One region of the Streptomyces sp. NBC_00461 genome, then DNA from elsewhere that is predicted to be linked to it. Evidence: riboswitches for the same ligand, from Rfam matches in the RefSeq annotation. Region 1 holds a riboswitch; each other region holds the start of a gene.
The links. A riboswitch is a leader RNA that binds a small molecule or an ion and turns the genes downstream of it on or off. The one in region 1 is predicted to bind cobalamin.

Region 1 (5,446 bases):
CCTGGAGCGGATCCAGGGCAAGGGCACGTTCGTGGCCAAGCCGAAGGTCTCGCAGGCGCTCCAACTCACCTCGTACACCGAGGACATGCGCGCCCAGGGACTCGAACCCACCTCGCAGCTGCTGGACATCGGCTACATCACCGCCGACGACCGCCTCGCCGAACTGCTCGACATCACGGCCGGCGGCCGGGTGCTGCGGATCGAACGCCTCCGGATGGCCAACGCCGAACCGATGGCCATCGAGACCACGCACCTGAGCGCCAAGCGCTTCCCGGCCCTCCGCAGGTCCCTGGTCAAGTACACGTCCCTCTACACCGCGCTCGCCGAGGTCTACGACGTCCATCTCGCCGAGGCCGAGGAGACCATCGAGACCTCGCTGGCCACCCCGCGCGAGGCAGGCCTGCTCGGCACCGACGTGGGCCTGCCGATGCTGATGCTGTCCCGGCACTCACTGGACCGGGGGGGCCAGCCGGTGGAGTGGGTGCGGTCGGTGTACCGGGGGGACCGCTACAAGTTCGTGGCGCGGCTGAAGAGGCCTGTCGACTGAGAGCCCTGACGGGGCGTGGGGAGCGACGACCAGCCGCCCGCACGCCGCTGTTGACACCGATGTCGGGCCTTCACCGAATCGACATACCGATATGCGGACGAGGTCTTCCGTTCCCGTGACACGGTGACCTAGATTGCCTGCGCATTACACAGGTGATCACAGGTGATCGTGAGGGGACGGAGCCGCAACATGTCCGAAGTGCCCGAAGTGAGACCACCGATGGTGACACCGGTCCGTGTGGTCATCGCCCTCTGCCTGATCGCACCGTTCGTGGCGATGCTGTGGGTCGGCTCCTACGCCAAGACGGACCCGGCGTTCATCGGGATCCCGTTCTTCTACTGGTACCAGATGCTGTGGGTGGTCATCTCCACGGCGCTGACCATGACCGCGTACAAGCTGTGGCAGCGTGACCAGCGCGCCCGCGCCTCACAGAAGGGCGGTGCGCCGGAATGAACGACGGCGTGAACGGCGTCGCACTCGGCGTCTTCATCTTCTTCTTCCTGGCCGTCACGGCCATGGGCTTCCTGGCCGCCCGCTGGCGCAAGGCCGAGAACGAGCAGAGCCTGGACGAATGGGGCCTGGGCGGACGGTCGTTCGGCACCTGGGTCACCTGGTTCCTGCTCGGCGGCGACCTGTACACCGCCTACACCTTCGTGGCGGTCCCGGCGGCGATCTACGCGGCGGGCGCGGCCGGCTTCTTCGCGGTGCCGTACACCATCCTCGTGTACCCGCTGATCTTCACGTTCCTGCCCCGCCTGTGGTCGGTCTCGCACCGGCACGGGTACGTGACGACCTCGGACTTCGTGCGCGGCCGCTTCGGCTCGAAGGGGCTGTCGCTGGCGGTCGCCGTCACCGGCATCCTGGCCACCATGCCGTACATCGCGCTCCAACTGGTCGGCATCCAGGCCGTCCTCGACGTGATGGGAGTGGGCGGCGGCGAGAACACCAACTGGTTCGTGAAGGACCTGCCGCTGCTGATCGCGTTCGGCGTGCTGGCGGCCTACACGTACTCCTCGGGTCTGCGGGCCCCCGCGCTGATCGCGTTCGTGAAGGACGGGCTGATCTACCTCGTCATCGCGGTGGCGATCATCTACATCCCGATCAAGCTGGGCGGCTTCGACGACATCTTCGCGAAGGCGGGTCACGCGTTCGCGCAGACCAACCCGGCGACGGGCAAGCCGCGCGGTGCGCTGGCGCCGGCCGAGCCGGGCCAATGGACGTACGCCACACTGGCGTTGGGCTCCGCGCTCGCGCTCTTCATGTACCCGCACTCGATCACGGCGACGCTGTCCTCGAAGAGCCGCAACGTGATCCGCCGCAACACCACGATCCTGCCGCTGTACTCCCTGATGCTGGGCCTCCTCGCCCTGCTGGGCTTCATGGCGATCGCGGCGGGGGTCAAGGTCACGAACGGGCAGCTGGCGATCCCGCAGCTGTTCGAGAACATGTTCCCCGACTGGTTCGCGGGCGTGGCCTTCGCGGCGATCGGCATCGGCGCCCTCGTCCCGGCGGCCATCATGTCGATCGCGGCCGCGAACCTCTTCACCCGCAACATCTACAAGGACTTCATCAAGCCGGACGCGACGCCCGCGCAGGAGACCAAGGTCTCCAAGCTGGTCTCGCTGCTGGTGAAGGTGGGCGCGCTCGTCTTCGTCCTCACCATGGACAAGACGGTCGCGATCAACTTCCAGCTCCTGGGCGGCATCTGGATCCTGCAGACCTTCCCGGCCCTGGTCGGCGGTCTGTTCACCCGCTGGTTCCACCGCTGGGCGCTGCTCGCGGGCTGGGCGGTCGGCATGGTCTACGGCACCCTCGCCGCGTACGGCGTCGCCTCGCCGACGCAGAAGCACTTCGGCGGCTCGGCCAAGGAGATCCCCGGCATCGGGGAGATCGGCTACATCGGCCTGACGGCGTTCGTCCTGAACGTGGTGGTGACGGTGGTCCTGACCTTCGTCCTCAAGGCCGTGAAGGCCCCGGAGGGCATCGACGAGACCAGGCCGGAGGACTACACGGCGGACGCGGGCGACGCGGGCGTCCAGGTGGCACTGCCTCCGGCGACCGCGGGGACGTCCCACTAGCGGTTACGGCGATCAGCGGGCCGTCGGAGTAATCCGGCGGCCCGTTGTCGTACCCGTCCGGCAGACTCGGGACCATGGACATCGTGATCAGGCAGGCGGAGCCCGAAGAGTACGAGACCATCGGCGAGATCACCGCCCAGGCCTACCTTCAGGACGGCCTGCTCACCTTCGGCGAGAGCGTCGGCGAGTTGAGGGACGTCGCCAAGCGAGCGGCCGCCGCCGAGGTGCTGGTCGCCGACCTGGGTGGCCGGCCGGTCGGAGGCGTCACCTACGTCCCGTCCGGCGGCCCCATGGCAGACCTGGCCGGCCCGGGAGAGGCCGAGATACGCATGCTGGCCGTCGACAGGGCAGCCCGCGGCCGAGGCGCGGGAGAAGCCCTCGTACGCGCCTGTGTCGACCGGGCAAGAGCCGCGGAGTGCACCGGCATCGTCCTGTGCACCCAGCCGCTCATGCATGCCGCCCACCGCATCTACGAACGCGCCGGATTCGTCCGCACCCCCGGGCGCGACTGGAACCCGATCCCGGGCCACGACTTCACACTCCTCACCTATGAGTTGACGCTCTGACACGCTCCGAAATCACCGCGACACAACATATGGGGGTGCCGTCCTCACCCGGCACAAGATGTATGCTCATGCTCGCTGTCGTCGCAGGGGAATCCGGTGCGAATCCGGAACTGTCCCGCAACGGTGTACTCATGCGTGTTCGCACACGTATGGGCGTCAGTCCGAGGACCTGCCGACAGTGCGCCCGGCCGAACCGTCCGGGTGCTCAGACGTCCGGGCCTCGTGGAATGGGCCGGTGGACGCGACGCCGTGCGCGCTCGTGCTTCCCCCTGCCCTCCGCAAGGCCCCGTGCCGAGCGAGGGAGAGCCCCACGTGACCATCGCGCCAGCCGAACCGGCTTCAGCGACACCGTCCGCGACAACGGCGACAACGGACGGCCCGGGAACCGCACTGCTGCGGACCCTGACCGAGCTGACCGCCGGCCTCCCCGGAGCCGACCCCGGCCGGGTCGCCGCCGCCGCGCTGCGCGGCCGCTCGGCGCAGGCGGACGAGGCGGAGCTGCGCGAGCTGGCCACGGAGGCGGCCGCCGGGCTCATCTCGGAGGACCCCGTGTACTCGCGGCTGGCCGCGCGTCTGCTCACCATCAGCATCGCCGCCGAGGCCGCCTCGCAGGGCGTCACCACCTTCACCGAGTCGGTCGAAGTGGGCCACCGGGAAGGGCTCGTCGCCGACCGCACGGCGGAGTTCGTCCGCCTGCACGCCGCGCGCCTCGACGCACTCGTGGACCCCGAGGCGGACGACCGCTTCGGCTACTTCGGCCTGCGCACCCTCCACAGCCGTTACCTGCTCCGGCACCCGATCACCCGCCGGGTGATCGAGACGCCCCAGCACTTCATGCTGCGTGTCGCCGCCGGTCTCGCCGACGACACCCCGTCCGCTTCGGAAACGGGCCCCCGCCCGGTGGACGAAGTCGCCGCGCTCTACGGCCTGATGAGCCGCCTCGACTACCTCCCCTCCTCCCCCACCCTCTTCAACTCCGGCACCCGGCACCCCCAGATGTCGTCCTGCTACCTCCTCGACTCCCCGCTCGACGAGCTGGACTCCATCTACGACCGCTACCACCAGGTCGCCCGCCTCTCCAAGCACGCCGGCGGAATCGGCCTCGCCTACTCCCGTGTCCGCAGCCGCGGTTCACTGATCCGCGGCACCAACGGGCACTCCAACGGCATCGTCCCGTTCCTCAAGACCCTCGACGCCTCGGTGGCCGCCGTGAACCAGGGCGGCCGGCGCAAGGGCGCGGCCGCCGTCTACCTGGAGACCTGGCACTCCGACATCGAGGAGTTCCTGGAGCTGCGCGACAACACCGGTGAGGACGCCCGCCGTACGCACAACCTGAACCTGGCGCACTGGATCCCCGACGAGTTCATGCGCCGGGTGAACGCCGACGAGCCGTGGAGCCTGTTCTCCCCCGCCGACGTGCCCGAGCTGGTCGACCTGTGGGGTGCGGAGTTCGATGCCGCGTACCGCAGGGCGGAGGCGGCGGGCCTCGCCCGCAGGACCATCCCGGCCCGCGAACTCTACGGCCGCATGATGCGCACCCTGGCCCAGACCGGCAACGGCTGGATGACCTTCAAGGACGCCTCCAACCGCACCGCCAACCAGACGGCCGAGCCGGGCCACGTCGTCCACTCCTCCAACCTCTGCACGGAGATCCTGGAGGTCACCGACGACGGCGAGACGGCGGTGTGCAACCTGGGTTCGGTGAACCTGGCGGCGTTCGTGGCCGGTCAGGACATCGACTGGGAACGGCTCGACGAGACCGTCCGCACGGCCGTCACCTTCCTCGACCGCGTCGTCGACATCAACTTCTACCCCACCGAGCAGGCCGGCCGGTCGAACGCGCGCTGGCGCCCCGTCGGCCTCGGCGCCATGGGCCTGCAGGACGTCTTCTTCAAGCTGCGCCTGCCCTTCGACTCGCCCGCGGCCCGCCGGCTCTCCACCCGCATCGCCGAGCGCATCATGCTCGCCGCGTACGAGGCCTCCGCCGACCTCGCCGAGCGCAACGGCCCGGTGCCGGCCTGGGAGAAGACCCGTACGGCCAGGGGAGTCCTGCACCCCGACCACTACGACACGCAACACGCCTGGCCGGAGCGCTGGGCGGCGCTGCGCGAGCGCATCGCGAAGGTCGGCCTGCGCAACTCCCTCCTCCTCGCGATCGCCCCCACCGCCACCATCGCCTCGATCGCGGGCGTGTACGAGTGCATCGAGCCGCAGGTGTCGAACCTCTTCAAGCGCGAGACGCTGTCCGGCGAGTT
Region 2 (5,446 bases), 4.3 Mb from region 1:
GCCGGAAGGGCAGGACGCCGTAGGTGTGCCGCCCGGTGAGGCCGTGCAGCATGTCGAGCCCGGGCTCCAGGAGGCTGACGTCTCCCCGGAACTTGTTGACGAGGAACCCGGCGACGAGTTCCTGGTCCTCGGGCGACAGGAGTGCGACGGTCCCGAAGAAGGAGGCGAAGACGCCGCCACGGTCGATGTCCCCGACCACGAGCACGGGAAGCCGCGCGTTCCGGGCGATCCCCATGTTCACGATGTCGGTCCGCCGCAGGTTGATCTCGGCGGGAGAACCCGCCCCCTCACAGATCACGGCGTCATACGTGCCCCGCAACTCGGCGAGGCAGTCGAGAACCGTCCCGAGAAGCTGCTGCTGCCGCCCCCCGTGGTATCCACGGGCACTCAGCTCGCCGACCGGCTTGCCCATGAGCACGACCTGACTGCTCTGCTCGCCACCGGGCTTGAGGAGCACGGGATTCATGAGCGCGGTGGGCTCGATCCGACAGGCCTGCGCCTGCATGGCCTGAGCCCGCCCGATCTCGGCGCCCTCCCGGGTGACGAACGAGTTGAGCGACATGTTCTGCGCCTTGAAGGGCGCGACCTTGACGCCTTGCCGCACCAGCCAGCGACAGATCCCGGCGGTGACGACGCTCTTGCCGGCGTCGGAGGTGGTACCGGCGACGAGCAGACCACCGCTCATTTCCCGTGTCCCTTCACCATGAGGCGCGCGGCGACACTGACGCCGAGCGCGAGGAGTCCGACGCGCCGCGAGAGCCGTACGGCCCGCTCGATGTCGGGCACGGCGACGGCGCGGCCTTCCCGGTTCAGGACCGGCCGGTGCTCGACCCGCCCCCCGTACGACAGGGTCCCGCCGAGCCGTACCCCGAGCGCCCCGGCGAACGAGGCCTCCACGGGACCGGCGTTGGGGCTCGGATGCGCGCCGGCGTCGGCACGCCAGGCCCGTACCGCACCACGCGGGTCACCACCGGCGACCGTCGCCAGTACGGCGGTCAGCCTGGCCCCCGGCCAGCCCGCCACGTCGTCCAGCCGCGCGGAAGCCCACCCGTAGCGCCGGTAGGTGGGCGACCTGTGCCCGACCATGGCGTCGAGGGTGTTGACGGCACGGAACCCGAGCAGCCCCGGCACCCCGCCGACGGCCCCCCACACCAGGGCCCCCACCACCGCGTCGGAGGTGTTCTCCGCGACGGATTCGACGACGGCCCGCGCGATCCCGTCGGCGTCCAGAGCCTGCGGATCCCGCCCGCACAGATGCGGCAGCCGGGCCCTGGCGGCCTCGACATCGCCCGACTCCAGCGCGCGCCCGATGCTTTGGGCCTCACGAGCGAGCGAAGTCCCCCCGACGACGGCCCATGTGGCGGCGGCGGTCACCGCGACGGAGGCGGCGGGGGAGCGTCGTACGGCAAAGGCGGCGACCGCGCCGATCCCGACGGCTCCACCGGCGCACACGAGGGCATGCAACGCGCCCCACCCGCGGTGGTCACGCCACAACACCCGTTCCACGGCCCCGGCGGCCCGCCCGAACGCGGCGACCGGATGCCCACGGCGCGGATCGCCGAGCAGGAGGTCACCGAGAAGGCCGGCGGCGGCGCCGTACGCGAAAACGCGATCGGCACGCACGGGGCTCAGCCGATCGCTGGGTCGGGTAGGGCTGGGTCGGTGCCTCTCAAACGGCAGCCGCGCATGGCGATTTGTCCTCACTCAGGGTGTCCACGCCCTGGTTCGACGAGACCGACGGTGAGAGTTCCTGGCTCCCGGGACTACCTACCCCGGTGACAGTGGCGGGACCGCGCCGGACTTCCACCGGCTTCCTCTCGCGCCGTCGTACATGGCTCCGGCAGTCCACCACGGGCCCGGAAGGGCAGTCAACTTGCTGTTGACCTGGGACGGAGGAGTGTGCGCAGGCCCACATCCGAGAGGTCGTGGGGGTCACGCAAACGCGTGGTGCCGGGACGGATCACCGTCCCGGCACCCAAGGGGTCCGAGGCCTCAGGCCTTGACCACCACCAGATAGATCCCGTACGCCACCGCCGCCGCGCACGCCGCGAAGCACACGTAGGCGGCCGTGACCGCGGCCGCGGCCGAGTCGCCCTGCGTGGCAGCGCGTTCGCGGCGCGACAGGCCCATGACGCCGAGGGTGAACAGGGCCACGAGGCCCACGGTGACCGCGAGGCTGACGCCGAAGACGGAGCCCAGAGCTGCCCAGTCGATCTTCATGCTGCTTCTCTTCCTTCGTGCCGGGTGCGCGGGCTCAGACGGCCGCGGCCGGCGGGATCGCGGGGTCGGGGGCGGTCGTGGCCGGGGCGGGGATCGTGGCCGTCAGGTCCTCGGTCACCGTGCCCGCCGGGGGCCGGGCCACGGCGGCGATCGCCGTGGTCACCACACCGGCCGGCTCCTCGGTCTCGTTGACGTTCGTCGCGTCGACGACCTCGCGCCGGGAGAGCTTCCAGATGGCCGCGCTGGAGGCGATCAGGAAGACGGCGACGACGGCCGTACCCCAGGCGCCGAGATCCGTGACCGACTCGGCCAGCGCGCCCACCAGGGCCGCGGCCGGCAGCGTCAGGCACCAGGCCACGAGCATCCGGGTCGCCGTCGACCAGCGGACCACGCCGCCTTTGCGGCCGAGGCCCGCACCCATCACCGAACCGGAGACGACGTGCGTGGTGGACAGGGAGAAGCCGAGGTGCGAGGAGGCCAGGATCGCCGTGGCCGCGCTGGTCTGGGCGGCGAAGCCCTGCTGCGGCTGGAGTTCGGTCAGGCCCTTGCCCATGGTGCGGATGATCCGCCAGCCGCCGAGGTAGGTGCCGAGCGCGATGGCGAGGCCCGCGGAGAGGATGACCCAGGTGGGCGGGTCGGAGTCGGGAGCGACGGCGCCGCCGGCGACCAGGGCGAGGGTGATGATGCCCATCGTCTTCTGTGCGTCGTTGGTGCCGTGGGCCAGCGAGACCAGGCCCGCGGAGGCGATCTGCCCGGCCCGGTAGCCCTTCGCGGCGGCCTTGCCGTCGGCCTTTTTGCCCAGGGTGTACGACAGTCGGGTCGCGAGCATCGCTGCGAGGCCCGCCACGATCGGGGCGGCGAGCGCGGGGATGAGCACCTTGGTGACGAGTACGTCGCCGTGTACGGCGCCCGTACCCGCCGAGGCGACGGTGGCGCCGATCAGACCGCCCATCAGGGCGTGCGAGGAGCTGGAGGGGAGCCCGACCAGCCAGGTCAGCAGGTTCCAGAGGATCGCGCCGACCAGCGCCGCGAATATGACCTCGGGACGTATGCCGGTCTCGTCGACGAGACCTTTGGAGATCGTGTTGGCGACCTCCACCGAGAGAAAGGCGCCAACAAGGTTCAGCACGGCGGACATGGCCACCGCGACCTTGGGCTTGAGTGCGCCGGTCGAGATGGTGGTGGCCATCGCGTTGGCGGTGTCGTGGAAACCGTTCGTGAAATCAAACGCGAGTGCGGTTACGACCACAATCGCGAGGATCAGCGAGAAGTTTTCCATTTACCCAGGCAATCGTTCGAGGTCATCGGTCAGTTGACCGTAGGAAACCTGAGTGAACGGAAGATGAACTGGGGAGGTCCCTGGAGTGTCTGGATGAGGGGGTCGCCGTACCGCCCGATCTCGGCGACCCTCTCGTCCCTTCTGTCCCTTGGTCAGTGGCCCCGGGCGAACGTCCTCAGCTGCGCCTGGGAGCCGTTGAAGAGATTCTGGTCACCCGGCAGGCCGCCGCTGTTGTCGTACTGCCAGAAGGTCCAGAACGACCATCCGGCCGGCAGTGAGCCCGCGTCCGCCGAGTCGTGGCGGGCGATCTACAGTGCGTGGTCGGAGGCGAAGGCGCGGCTGCCGCCGGTGCACGTGTTCCACCAGTGGGTGGTCGTGTAGATCACCGGACGACGGCCGGTGAGCTGCTTCAGCTCGTTGCTGAACGACTTGATCCAGTTGACCATGCCCGCCTTGCTCAGGCCGTAGCACTTGTGCCTGGAGTCGTACGGGTTGTACTCGATGTCGAGCGCGGGCGGCAGGGTCCAGCCGTCCGCGCTCCACCTCCCGCCGTTGCGCACGAAGTACGCCGCCTGCGTCGCGCCCGACGACTTGTTCGGCAGCGCGAAGTGGTACGCCCCGCGGATGATGCCGGCGGTGCGGGCGCCGTTGTACTGCTGGCTGAAGTACGGGTTGCGGTAGTTGGTGGACTCGGTCGCCTTGACGTATACGAATCTGGCGCCCCTGGCTTTCGCGCCGGACCAGTCGACGTTCTTCTGGTGCGAAGAGACGTCGTGCCCCTTCGGCGGGCTCGCCGCCGAGGCCGGAACCTCGGCGAGGGCGGACGCCCCGATGGCGAGTGCGGCCGCGCAGACCGCTGTGACGCGGGTGCGACGGCGGAACGGTTTGCGATCACGAGCCATGTTTCCCCCCGGAATGGCGACGTGCACGACAAAACAACCGGAGATTACTGGAAGATCGTTGAATGTTCGTCGATCTCTGGCCAAGCACGGAGAGAAGGGGATATGTCCGTGTACGGGGACTTTCGGAGGTCCGGCTTCCGCCCTAAAGTGCCCCTGCCCGGCGGCGGGTTGGGGGTGTGCCTGACAGGATCGCCGCATGGGTGAGCAGCAGCGGGACCGGCGGGACGAACGGGATGCGCGAGAGAGTGCGCGGGATGTGCCGGAGAGGCGGGGGAGGGGTGTGGGCGACGAGGAGGCGCACGCCTGGGACGCGCTCGTCGCGGCCGCCCGCCGCACGGTCCTCGACGGTCTCGTCGTCGGCACCTCCGGCAACGTCTCCGTGCGCGTCGGGGACACCGTGCTGGTCACGCCGTCGGGCGTGCCCTACGACCGGCTCACGCCCGCGGACGTGACCGGCGTCGACCTCGACGGCCGGCAGGTGCTCGGCACCCTGGCCCCGACCAGCGAGCTGCCCATGCACCTCGCCGTCTATCGCACCACCGACGCCCGCGCCGTGGTCCACACGCACGCCGTGCACGCGACGGCCGTCTCGACGCTCGTCCCCGAACTCCCGACGATCCACTACATGGCCGGCGCCCTCGGCGGGTCTGTCCGGGTTGCCCCCTATGCGACATATGGCACCGACGAGTTGGCCGAGAACATGCTCCATGCCCTCGCCGACCGCACCGGCTGTCTCCTCCGGAACCACGGCATGATCACCTACGGCACCACCCTGGACCAGGCCTACGACCGCACGGCCCAACTGGAGTGGATGTGCCGACTGTGGCTGACGGCGTCGTCGGTACCGGGCATGTCACCGGCGCTGCTGTCCCGCGAACAGATGGCGGAGGCGGGCGAGAAGCTGCGGGGGTACGGGCAGCCGGGCTGAGCCCACCACGCGCGTGGCGGTGCTGGGCACCCCGCCCCGAGAGTGCCGGTCCCGCAACCGGCGTCACCCCGTTCCGCCCTCCCGCTGGCCCGTGACCGGGTTGGCCAGGACACTGGA
Region 3 (5,446 bases), 2.4 Mb from region 1:
GTTGTATCGGGGCATCCGCTGGGAGGTGAAGGCGAAGATGTCGGAGATGATCCGCATCGACGGCTTCGGCGGGTAGATGTAGGTGTTGCGGACCATGAACTCCTTGAGGATGTCGTTCTGGATGGTCCCGGCCAACTTCTCGGGCGCGACGCCCTGTTCCTCCGCCGCCACGATGTACAGCGCCAGCACCGGCAGCACGGCACCGTTCATCGTCATCGACACGGTCATCTTGTCCAGCGGGATGCCGTCGAACAGCTGCCGCATGTCGTAGATGGAGTCGATGGCCACACCCGCCATGCCGACGTCACCGGTCACGCGCGGGTGGTCGCTGTCGTAACCCCGGTGCGTGGGAAGGTCGAAGGCGATCGACAGGCCCTTCTGGCCGGCCGCGAGGTTGCGGCGGTAGAAGGCGTTGGACTCCTCGGCGGTGGAGAAGCCCGCGTACTGGCGGATCGTCCAGGGCTGGTTGACGTACATCGTCGGGTACGGGCCGCGCAGGTACGGCGCGACGCCCGGGTACGTCTCCAGGAAGTCCAGGCCCTCCAGGTCACGGCCGGTGTAGAGCGGCTTGACCGCGATGCCCTCCGGCGTCTCCCAGACGGGCTCGGCCCCCTGCGTGGCGTTCTTCACGGCCGTACGCCACTCGTCGGCGCCGCCGTCGGTGGTCGGGGTCCCCAGCTCGATGCCGGTGAAGTCGGGGATTCCCATCAGGACACTCCCATGCGGTCGAGGGTGGCGGTGAGCACGGCGACGGCGTCGCAGCCCGCGAAGACGTAGGAGTCCACGTCGGTGTACTGCCCGGGCCGGCCGGCGAGGAACACGTGCCGTGCGCCCGCCGCCCTGAGGGTCTGTACGACGCCCTCGGCCTGTTCCTCGTACAGCGCGTCGCTGGAGCACAGGCAGACCTCGGTGGCGCCGCTGTCCTCGAACGTGCCCTCGGTGACGGGCTCGACACCGCCGGCCTGGAAGAGGTTGGCGGCGAAGGTCGTGCGCGCGGTGTGGGCGGCGGCGGGGCCGATGGTGGCCAGGAAGAGACGCGGCCGGGATCCGGTCGCCGCGAGGTGGGCGTCGGAGCGGGCGCGCAGGGCCTCGTACGCCTCGTCGCGCCGCACGCGCGGCAGGCCACCGGAGGATGACGGGGGCGCGGGGGCGCGCTCCACGGGCTTCTCGCCGAGGTGCGGGAACTCGCTGACGCCGGTGATGGGTTCGCGGCGCCTGGCGAGCTTCGCGCTGCGCGCCTCCCACGTGGCCGCCAGGTCCGCACCGAGCCGGCCCGAGCGCAGGGCGGCCGCCTGGCCGCCGAGTCCCTCGATGTGGCGGAAGAACTCCCAGCCCGCGTGGGCGAGTTCGTCGGTGAGCCGCTCCACGTACCAGGAGCCGCCCGCCGGGTCGATCACCCGGGACAGATGCGATTCCTCGACCAGGATCGTCGAGGTGTTGCGCGCGATGCGGCGCGCGAAGGCGTCCGGCAGACCGAGTGCGTGGTCGAAGGGGAGCACGGTGACGGCGTCGGCGCCGCCGACTCCGGCGGCCAGCGTGGCGATCGTCGCGCGCAGCATGTTCACCCAGGGGTCGCGGCGCGTCATCATCACCGGCGAGGTCACCACGTGCTGCAGCTGCGCGCCGGCGCCCGGCGCCCCGCACACCTCGGCCACCCGCGCCCACAGCCGGCGCGCCGCCCGCAGCTTGGCGATGGTCAGGAACTGGTCGGCCGTCGCCGCGTAGCGGAACTCCAGCTGCGCGCAGGCCTGTTCGACGCTCAGCCCCGCCTCGGTCAGCTCACGCAGATAGGCGACACCACTCGCCAGTGAGGAGCCCAGCTCCTGCGCCGCCGAACCGCCCGCCTCGTGGTACGGCAGCGCGTCCACGGTCAGTGCCCGCAGCCCCGGGTACTCCTCGGCGCAGCGCAGGGCGAGGGAGGCCACCGGAGCGAAGTCCGACGCGCTGCCCGTACGAGCCTCGTGCCCCAGCGGATCGGCGCCCAGACTGCCGCGCACCGCCTCCTTGGCGACGCCCCGCTCCTCGTAGATCCGCAGCAACTCCCGTGCGGCGGGCTCGACTTCGCTGCCCGCGTCGAGAACGACAGGCGCCAGGTCGAGGTACACGCCGTCCAAGACCCGGCCGAGCGACGACACCGGGATGCCGCCCTCGCTCTCGCCCAGGACCAGCCAGAGCGAGGTGACGCCGTTCTCCAGGTCCGTGAGTGCCGCGCCGTTGTCGGCGACCGTGTGCCGCTGGCGTACGTCCCAGCCGCCGGCGGTGTTCCCCTCGGCGCGGCTCGCGCGCACGAACGGCGCGAAGCCGGGGAGACCCGGGTCGGGTGCGGCATCGAGCGCGGTGTAGAGGGGGCGGGTGCGCAGCCCGTCCTCCAGCGCGGTGGACAGGGCGTCTTCCGCCGCCGCGCCGGAGACTTCCTTGCCCGACTTGCGCAGGACGCCGGCCACCAGGCCGTGCCACTGTTCAAGGTTCGCGTCAGGGAACTCGGCGGCCAGCGTGAGCCCGTCGTCAGGCAGGACCGTCATGCTCGGATGCTAGGACAGATCGACAAAGGAGCAGCAGAGGGCACGGCTGTGACCTTGCCCTCCATCACATTGTGACCCCGGTCTCTCACCCCCCGACCTTGATCCTCCGGTGGGGTCACGACGGACATCATCCAGGTCATGCGCCCTTGGCCATGTTCCCGTCAGACGGTACTGTCACGGGGTTGTTGACGACGACAGAGCGGAAGCCGGTGAGAGTCCGGCACGGTCGCGCCACTGTGAACGGGACGGCCCCCCGTACGGGCGGAACGCCTCGCGAGTCAGACCCGCAGCTGTCGTCATGTGCACCACTGAGATGGGACGCGTACTCCCGAGGAGGTTCTGCCATGGCGCAGACCGTCGCCCAGCCGACACCCGCCACCCCTGTCGTACCCGCCAAGCTGCCGCTGAACGCGATAGCCCCCTGGGCGGTCTTCTTCGGCGTCCTGATGCTGGTCCTGCTCTATTTCGTCGGCGCCGAGCAGGGCGCCACCTCCGTCGTCTCCGGCGAAGGCGTACACGAGTGGGTGCACGACGCCCGTCACCTCCTCGGCTTCCCCTGCCACTGACGGAGACACCGCACAATGGGGGCAGGCAACTCCCGTACCCCACTGAGTGGTTGAACCACCCACCGCCTTGAGGGCCCCCGGACCATCGGGGGCCCTTTGGCGTCTTCCCGGCACCCCTGTCCGCGTCAGTGTCCGCCCTCGGGCTCCCGCGCTCCGAGCGTCTGCCCCAGCCGCAGGTTCCAGCGCCCCGAGCGTCCACTGATCTCGGTCGCCGTCAGGGGAGGCACATCGAGCCGCCAGAACGTGGCCTCATGCGCCGCGAGGACCCTCACCACCGTGGCCCGCACGATCTCCGGCTCCACCACGACGAGCGTGCGGCCGTCGGTCTGCGCGGTCGCCTCCAGCCACCGGCCGACGCGTTCGCAGAGGGCCCGCACGGACTCCCCGCCGTGCGGCGCCGCGGCAGGGTCCGCCAGCCAGTGGGCCACCTGGTCCGGTTCTTCGGCACTGACCTCGCCGAGCGTCCGGCCCCGCCAGCGGCCCATGTCCATGCCGCCCAGCTCGGGCGCCTCCACGGCGACGAGACCGAGGGCCGAGGCCGTCTCCCGGCAGCGCACCGTGGGGGAGACCAGGACCCGGTCGGCCGCGGACAGCGTGCCGGCGGCCGACCGGGCGCGAGCTGCGCCACCGGCGTCGAGCGGACTGCCGTCGTCGAACCGGGCCTCCCGCACGGATCGGTTCATGGCGGGTGAGACGAAGGTGACGCGGCTGGTCACGCCGTGACTCCTGTTCTGCCTGTTTGACTACTGCGGGGCGACGGACGGCGGACGGCGGGGCGACGGGGCGCCCGTAGGGCACCCCGGTGATCACGCGGAGCGGGAGAGCTGTGCGCGTACCCACTCAGGATCGGGATTGGTGTGCGGCCGGCCCGCCACGACGACGGTCGGCACGGTCTCGTTGCCGTCGTTGGCCGCCCTCACCGCTGTCGCCCCGGCCGGGTCCCGCCAGATGTCGACCCAGTGCAACTGGCGGGCGCTTCGGCCCAACCGGAGGCGCAGGCGGATGCAGTACGTGCAGCCAGGCCGCCAGAAGACGACCGGCCGGCCGTCGACCGCGCTGCGGCGTTGTGCCTCCATCGCACCGACCGACTTCGGGAAGATCAGCGGTGAGTTGATACCCGCGAACAGCACAAACACGACCAGGAGCGCCGCGGCTGCGGTCGGGGCCCCCGCGACGAGCAGAGCAGCCGCAACGAACGAGCCGCAGAGCACGAACAGCATCGGGAGGATCCAAGCGCGCGTCATGAGGACAAGGCTATCGACGAGCCGACACCCGGCGAACGCCGGCCGATCTTCCGGACGGTCACCGGGTGAATCACTTGAGGCGTCGTTCACCGGACCGTGTTCATGCGTGGCCCGAATCCGCCCGGAAGAGCGTGATGGTGAACAGGCTGCGCAGCAGCCGGTCGGCAACTGGGAGGAAAGCCCGGAATCGGAGGGGGAGTCGAGTGCGCAGTGCGTGGGGCGGGCGAGTGACGGAGGTGACCTCGATCGCTCGCAGCCCGTACCGCTCCAGGGAGCGTGGGTCGTCGCAGGCCCACGCCCAGCGGGCCTCCATGTTCTTCTTCACCGCCTGCTGGTGCTGCTTCTCCAGGAGGCTCCTGGGATACGTGTCGACGGCGACGAGCGCGCCAGGGAAGCCTCGCGCGATGCGCGTCAGCGCCTGCGCGGCCTCCTCCTCGGGGAGGTAGACGAGCACGCCCTCGGCGACGAAGAAGTAGGGCCCGGGACTCTCCTCGACCGTGCCCAGCCAGTCCTCGTCCAGGACCGAGGCGGCGATCATCCGGCGGCGCTCGGTGTCGGTGAAGAACCTCCGGCGCAGTTCGATCGTGTCCGGCAGGTCGAGGTCGATCCAGTGCACGGTGCCGTTGTCGACTCGCTCGAACCGGGTGTTGAGCCCTGTGCCGATCTCGACGACCGTCCCCGCCGGGTGCTCGGCCAGGAAGGCCCGCACCCACGTGCCGACGATCGCCGTACGCAGTACCGTGATCGCCGACCCCGGGCCGGGCCCGTACTTGTCACTCGCGTAGTCGATCGCGCCGATCATCTCGACGGCTTTCGGATCCCGCAGCAGCGGCCGCTTCCTGGCGGACTCCCGGGCCCGCGCGGCCAGCGGAATGAACAGCGTCTCCTGAACGGGGCCGAGCCGCACCCGGTGCTTGGGGCCGTTCGTGTCGCTCATGTCAGGCATGGTTCCCATGACAGCCCGCCGGGCGATGGAGCGGTCCGGGCAATGGGCGGTCTGGTCATCCGTGACGACCAGACCGCCACCACGGTCCCTAGGCGACGATGCCGCTGTCCTCGATGACGATCTTCTTGGCCGTGGAGCCCGAGCGGCTGCCGAGGGCCTCGACGGCCT
Region 4 (5,446 bases), 800 kb from region 1:
CGCTATGTCGCCTATCTGAGTGGCGACCCCCAGATCGCCGACGACCTGGCCCAGGACACGTTCCTGCGGGCCCTCGACAGCCTGCCGCGCTTCCAGGGGCAGGCCTCGGCCCGCACCTGGCTGCTGTCCATCGCCCGCCGCGCGGTGGCCGACAGCTTCCGCAGGGCCGCGGTCCGGCCCCGGTTGGCCGACCGGCACGACTGGCAGTCGGCGATGGAACGTTCCCAGCCCTGCGGACTGCCGGGCTTCGACGACGGCATCGCGCTCCTCGACCTGCTGGAGACGCTGCCGGACGAACGCCGCGAGGCGTTCGTGCTGACCCAGGTGGTGGGACTGTCCTACGACGAGGCGGCCGGTTTCATCGGCTGCCCCATCGGCACCGTCCGCTCCAGGGTGGCCCGCGCCCGGGCCACCCTGGAGAGCCTGCTGCTGGAAGCCGAGAGTCAGGCCGCCAGAGCGGCTTGATGTGAGGGTCGGCGCCTGCCGGGGGCGCCGACCGACCATCACCCGAATGGAACTCATGGGCCGCCTGCCCGCCTGCCTGCCTGTCTTGCCGCCTGCACCCCGCCTCAACTGGCAATGCCCGTAAAAGAATTGGGAACTGCCGGGAACTCAGGGCCACCACGTCTCGACTACTGCGACAGAGCTTCCAGCCCAATGCGCAGCACATCCCGTACGCACGGAGCCCGCATGTCGATGAACCGGCCGGTCGCCATCGTCCTGGCCGCGGCCCGCTGTCTGCTCACGGCGGCATGCGGTGCCTCCTCGGCCGACGACAAGGCGAGCGCGACGACGACCGAGGCCGCCGCGTCGAAGACCGGTCACCCGGTGGCTCTGGAGAACTGCGGCCAGAAGACGACGTTCAAGCGGGCTCCCAGCCGGGTCGTCCCATGAACGGCGCTTCCGTCGCCGAGGTCTCCACACTCCTCGCCCTCGGTCGGGCCGCCCTGGTCGGCGCCGCCATCGCCGTGTCGGGCGCGGTCCTGCAGACGGTGGTGTCCAACCCACTGGCCGACCCCACCGTGCTGGGCTTCTCCTACGGCGCCACGCTCGGCGCGGTGCTCGTCATCACTCTGGGCGGCGGTGCCGCGGCTGCCGGGCTCGGCAGTGGCAAGTCAACCCTGTTGCGGGCCGTCTACCGCTCGCTGCGCCCGGCGGAGGGGGTCGTCAGGGTCGGCGACGACGACGTCCGGACGCTGTCCGCCCGCGCCGCGGCCCGCCGCACCGCGGCGGTCCTCCAGGACGCCGGCGGCAACACCACCGGCCTGACCGTCACCGAGATCGTCGCGCTGGGGCCGCGCCCCGCATCACGGCCTGCTGGGGCGCGACGGCGCCGAGGACCACCGGGCGGTGGAGGAGGCCATCGACCACTGCGGCGTACGGCCGTACGCGGACCGCGAATACGCCTCCATCTCCGGCGGCGAACGCCAACGCGTCCTGTTGGCAAGGGCGTTGGCGCAGAGCACCCAGCTCCTCGTCCTGGACGAGCTCACCAACCACCTCGACATCCGCGCCCGGTTCGAACTCCTGGACCTGATCCGTGCCACCGGGATCACCACGCTGGCGGTGCTGCACCACCTCGACCTGGCCGCCCGGCTCTGCGACCCCTTTGTCGTCCTGCACGAGGGAGCGGTGGTGGCCGCGGGGCCGGTCCTGGAGGTGCTGACCCCGGAGATCCTCAGGGACGTCTTCGGCGTACGGGCGACCGCCGAGCGGCACGCCGACGGCGTCGTCCGCATCACCTACAGGGCCCAGCCGCTCGCCCACGACCGCACCATCGCCGACGAGGACCTCAGGCGGCCGTGACAGTCACTCCGTCACTCCACCACCCCTTGCGTGGTGCGGTGAACAAATGACGCCTCCTCAGGATGTCGTCGAAGCAATGGCTCTGGTTCCCGTGAGCCGCGGTGGAACGGAAGCACCGGGGGTGAACGGGCGCATGGCACCGCAGGCCCGGGCCCCTGCCGCCCTGCGCGCGGGCGGGTCGCTCCGCGCGCCCGAGGGTATGCCCAGGCCAGTACCCCGGCCCCGGGCGCTCGACATGCCTCCGGCCGCCCGACCTCCCCGCCTCCCGTTTCCTGCTTCCCGAAGGGCAGTACATGATGAGCGACATCACCGGTCTGGAACCGCTGGCGACCTTCTGCGGTGACTGCGACTGCGGCTGTCCGCAGCTCTTCGTCGACCCGAGCGCGCCCGCCGAGCGCCGCGTCCTGCTCACCGACGACTTCGGCCAGCGCGTCCAGATGAGCGCCGACCAGTTCGCCTCGCTGGTGGAGGAGGCGAAGGCGGGCAAGCTGGACGGCGTGGCCGGCACCTGACCGATGGCACGCAGGGGCCACTTGCCGGGAGAGAGGGAGATCACTCCAGGTGGTGCGGTATTGGCCAGGTTCGCGGCACACGGTACCGTCGGTCTGATATCGACGACGGCAAGACGGAAGCCGGTGAGAGTCCGGCACGGTCGCGCCACTGTGTGCCGCCGCCCCGCAGGGGGTGGTGGCGAGTCAGACCCGTAGCCGTCGTCATGTGCACCACCGAGATGGGACGCGAGCTCCCGAGGAGGCCCTGCCATGGCGCAGCATGTCGCCCAGCCGACAGTCACCACCCCCGTCGTACCCGCCAAGCTGCCGCTGAAGGACATAGCCCCCTGGGCCGTCTTCGTCGGCGTCCTGATGCTGGTCCTGCTCTACTTCGTCGGCGCCGAACAGGGCGCCACCTCCGTGTTCAGCGGCACGGACGTCCATGAGTGGGTACACGATGCCCGTCACCTGCTCGGCTTCCCCTGCCACTGATACGAGGGACGCCGCACACCCATGAACTCCACAACGGTAAGAAACCTCCTCGTGCGGGGCATGCTCGCCGGCCTGGCCGCCGGCGTGCTCGCCCTCGTCGCCGCCTATCTGCTCGGTGAACCGTATGTAGACAAGGCGATCGGCTTCGAGGAGGCGCACTCCCACGAGCACGAGATGGAAGTCGTCTCCCGCTCCCTGCAGTCAACCGCCGGTCTCGCCACCGGCGTTCTGCTCTACGGGGTCGCGTTCGGTGGCATCGCCGCGCTCGCCTACTGCTTCGCGCTCGGCCGCGTCGGCCGCTTCTCGCCGCGGGCGACCGCACTGCTGCTGTCCGGCTGCGCGCTGCTGGCGGTGTACGTGGTGCCGTTCCTGAAGTACCCGGCCAATCCGCCGTCGGTCGGCGAGCCCGACACCATCGGCAGGCGGACCACCCTGTACTTCCTGATGATGCTGCTCAGCGTGCTCCTTGCGATCGCAGCCACCATCCTCGGCAAGCGACTCCAGCCGAACCTGGGCACCTGGTGGGCGACGGTGGTCGCGGTTGCCGCGTTCGCCGTCGTGATCGGCCTGGCGTACGAGTTCCTGCCCGTCATCAACGAGGTGCCGAAGGACTTCCCGGCCACCGTGCTGTGGCGGTTCCGACTCGCCGCCCTGGCCATCCAGGCCACCCTCTGGGGCAGCTTCGGACTCGTCTTCGGCGAGCTGGCCGAGCGGTTGCTGAACCCGAAGCCCGTGTCGGCGGCCGCGAAGGCGACGGTCGCCGCTCCCAGCTGACCACGAATCGAACAGGTGAGAGGGCCCCCGCGGAACCATCCGGGGGCCCTCTCGCGTTCCCCCGGCCCCGCCGTATCACCCTGGGCGGCCGTGAGGCGATCGCCCTGACCGTGGCGGAGTACGAGCAACTCATCGTCGGCCGACGGCAGATCGGCGGCCAGAGCGCCGAGCTGCCCGCCTACGAGGCGTTTCTGAGCCAGCGGGTCATGACCATCCCCCGGATCAGGAACGTCACCTCGCACTTCACGATGAAGACCGTCAAGCCGGGCCCGGGCTCATGAGCGAGCGACCGGCCCGCAGGCAAACGACGTCCGGGCCGGCCCCTGTGGGCCGGCCCGGACGTCTTGGTCAGGCAGGTCTGACGGTCGGACGGATCGGACCGTCAGACGGGTCGGACCGTCAGACGAGGTCGAAGCGGTCCGCGTTCGAGACCTTGACCCACGCGTCGACGAAGTCCTTCACGAACTTCTCCTTCGCGTCGTCGGCCGCGTAGACCTCGGCGACCGCGCGCAGCTCGGAGTTCGAGCCGAAGACGAGGTCGGCGCGGGTGCCGGTCCACTTGACCTCGCCGGTCGCGTCGTCGCGGCCCTCGAAGGTGTTCTGGTCCTCGGAGGTGGACTTCCACGTCGTGCCCAGGTCGAGCAGGTTGACGAAGAAGTCGTTCGTCAGCTTGCCCGGGGTGTCGGTGAAGACGCCGTACGAGGTCTGCTGGTGGTTGGCGCCCAGGACGCGCAGGCCGCCGACGAGGACGGTCAGCTCGGGAGCGCTCAGGCCCAGCAGGTTCGCCCGGTCGAGCAGCAGGTACTCGGCCGGCAGGCGGTTGCCCTTGCCCAGGTAGTTGCGGAAGCCGTCGGCGGTGGGCTCAAGGGCGGCGAAGGACTCCGCGTCGGTGTGCTCCTCCGTGGCGTCCACACGACCCGGGGTGAAGGGCACCTCGATGTCGTGACCGGCGTCCTTGGCGGCCTTCTCCACGGCGGCGGCGCCACCCAGGACGATCAGGTCGGCCAGGGAGACCTTCTTGGCGCCGGAGTTGAACTCCGACTGGATGCCCTCAAGGACACGCAGCACCTGCGCCAGCTCGTCGGGCTCGTTGACGTCCCAGCCGGCCTGCGGCTGCAGACGGATACGGGCGCCGTTGGCACCGCCGCGCTTGTCGCTGTTGCGGAACGTCGAGGCCGACGCCCACGCGGTGGAGACCAGCTGGGAGACGGTCAGAGGCGAGTCGAGCAGCTTGGCCTTGAGGGACGCCACGTCGGCGGCGTCGATCGGCTCGCCCTGGGCCTCGGGCAGCGGGTCCTGCCACAGCAGGGTCTCCGCCGGGACCTCCGGGCCGAGGTACAGCGACTTCGGACCCATGTCACGGTGGGTCAGCTTGTACCAGGCACGGGCGAAGGCGTCCGCGAACTCCGCGGGGTTCTCGTAGAAGCGACGCGAGATCGGCTCGTAGACCGGGTCGAAGCGCAGCGACAGGTCGGTCGTGAGCATCGTCGGGAGCTTCTTCTTCGACGCGTCGTGCGCGTCGGGGATGATCGCCTCGGCGTCCTTCGCCACCCACTGGTTGGCCCCGGCCGGGCTCTGCGTGAGCTCGTACTCGTACTCGAAGAGGTTCTTGAAGAAGCCGTTGCCCCACTGGGTCGGCGTCGCCGTCCAGGTGACCTCAAGGCCACTGGTGATCGCGTCGCCGCCCTTGCCGCTGCCGTACGTGCTCGCCCAGCCCAGGCCCTGCGCCTCGATCGGGGCGGCCTCGGGGTCCGCGCCGACGCTCTCGGCCGGGCCGGCGCCGTGGGTCTTGCCGAAGGTGTGGCCACCGGCGATGAGGGCGACGGTCTCCTCGTCGTTCATCGCCATCCGGTGGAAGGTCTCACGGATGTCGCGGGCCGCGG

Region 2: it holds a riboswitch for cobalamin, as region 1 does, so the genes downstream of both, OG870_RS10945 (cobalamin biosynthesis protein) here and OG870_RS30795 (ribonucleoside-diphosphate reductase subunit alpha) in region 1, are expected to answer to the same signal.
Region 3: it holds a riboswitch for cobalamin, as region 1 does, so the genes downstream of both, OG870_RS41275 (CbtB domain-containing protein) here and OG870_RS30795 (ribonucleoside-diphosphate reductase subunit alpha) in region 1, are expected to answer to the same signal.
Region 4: it holds a riboswitch for cobalamin, as region 1 does, so the genes downstream of both, OG870_RS34315 (CbtB domain-containing protein) here and OG870_RS30795 (ribonucleoside-diphosphate reductase subunit alpha) in region 1, are expected to answer to the same signal.

The regions. Positions count from the first base shown of each region.
Region 1 is NZ_CP107902.1:6,556,746-6,562,191, reverse strand. It holds gene OG870_RS30815 (GntR family transcriptional regulator) at 1-547, shown strand, start outside; gene OG870_RS30810 (DUF3311 domain-containing protein) at 737-1,000, shown strand; gene mctP (monocarboxylate uptake permease MctP) at 997-2,625, shown strand; gene OG870_RS30800 (GNAT family N-acetyltransferase) at 2,700-3,191, shown strand; cobalamin riboswitch at 3,254-3,382, shown strand; gene OG870_RS30795 (ribonucleoside-diphosphate reductase subunit alpha) at 3,504-5,446, shown strand, end outside.
Region 2 is NZ_CP107902.1:2,283,287-2,288,732, reverse strand. It holds gene OG870_RS10950 (cobyric acid synthase) at 1-685, opposite strand, end outside; gene OG870_RS10945 (cobalamin biosynthesis protein) at 682-1,623, opposite strand; cobalamin riboswitch at 1,726-1,865, opposite strand; gene OG870_RS10940 (hypothetical protein) at 1,993-2,220, opposite strand; gene OG870_RS10935 (inorganic phosphate transporter) at 2,255-3,499, opposite strand; partial or broken gene OG870_RS10930 (lysozyme) at 3,652-4,401, opposite strand; gene OG870_RS10925 (class II aldolase/adducin family protein) at 4,598-5,329, shown strand.
Region 3 is NZ_CP107902.1:8,908,790-8,914,235, forward strand. It holds gene scpA (methylmalonyl-CoA mutase) at 1-708, opposite strand, end outside; gene OG870_RS41270 (methylmalonyl-CoA mutase family protein) at 708-2,522, opposite strand; cobalamin riboswitch at 2,672-2,831, shown strand; gene OG870_RS41275 (CbtB domain-containing protein) at 2,867-3,088, shown strand; gene OG870_RS41280 (histidine phosphatase family protein) at 3,214-3,804, opposite strand; gene OG870_RS41285 (glutaredoxin domain-containing protein) at 3,895-4,332, opposite strand; gene OG870_RS41290 (class I SAM-dependent methyltransferase) at 4,433-5,269, opposite strand; gene OG870_RS41295 (peptidylprolyl isomerase) at 5,367-5,446, opposite strand, start outside.
Region 4 is NZ_CP107902.1:7,354,265-7,359,710, forward strand. It holds gene OG870_RS34295 (sigma-70 family RNA polymerase sigma factor) at 1-465, shown strand, start outside; gene OG870_RS34300 (hypothetical protein) at 691-894, shown strand; partial or broken gene OG870_RS34305 (iron chelate uptake ABC transporter family permease subunit) at 942-1,806, shown strand; gene OG870_RS34310 (hypothetical protein) at 2,103-2,318, shown strand; cobalamin riboswitch at 2,382-2,533, shown strand; gene OG870_RS34315 (CbtB domain-containing protein) at 2,568-2,789, shown strand; gene OG870_RS34320 (CbtA family protein) at 2,811-3,563, shown strand; gene OG870_RS34325 (hypothetical protein) at 3,674-3,844, shown strand; gene katG (catalase/peroxidase HPI) at 3,963-5,446, opposite strand, start outside.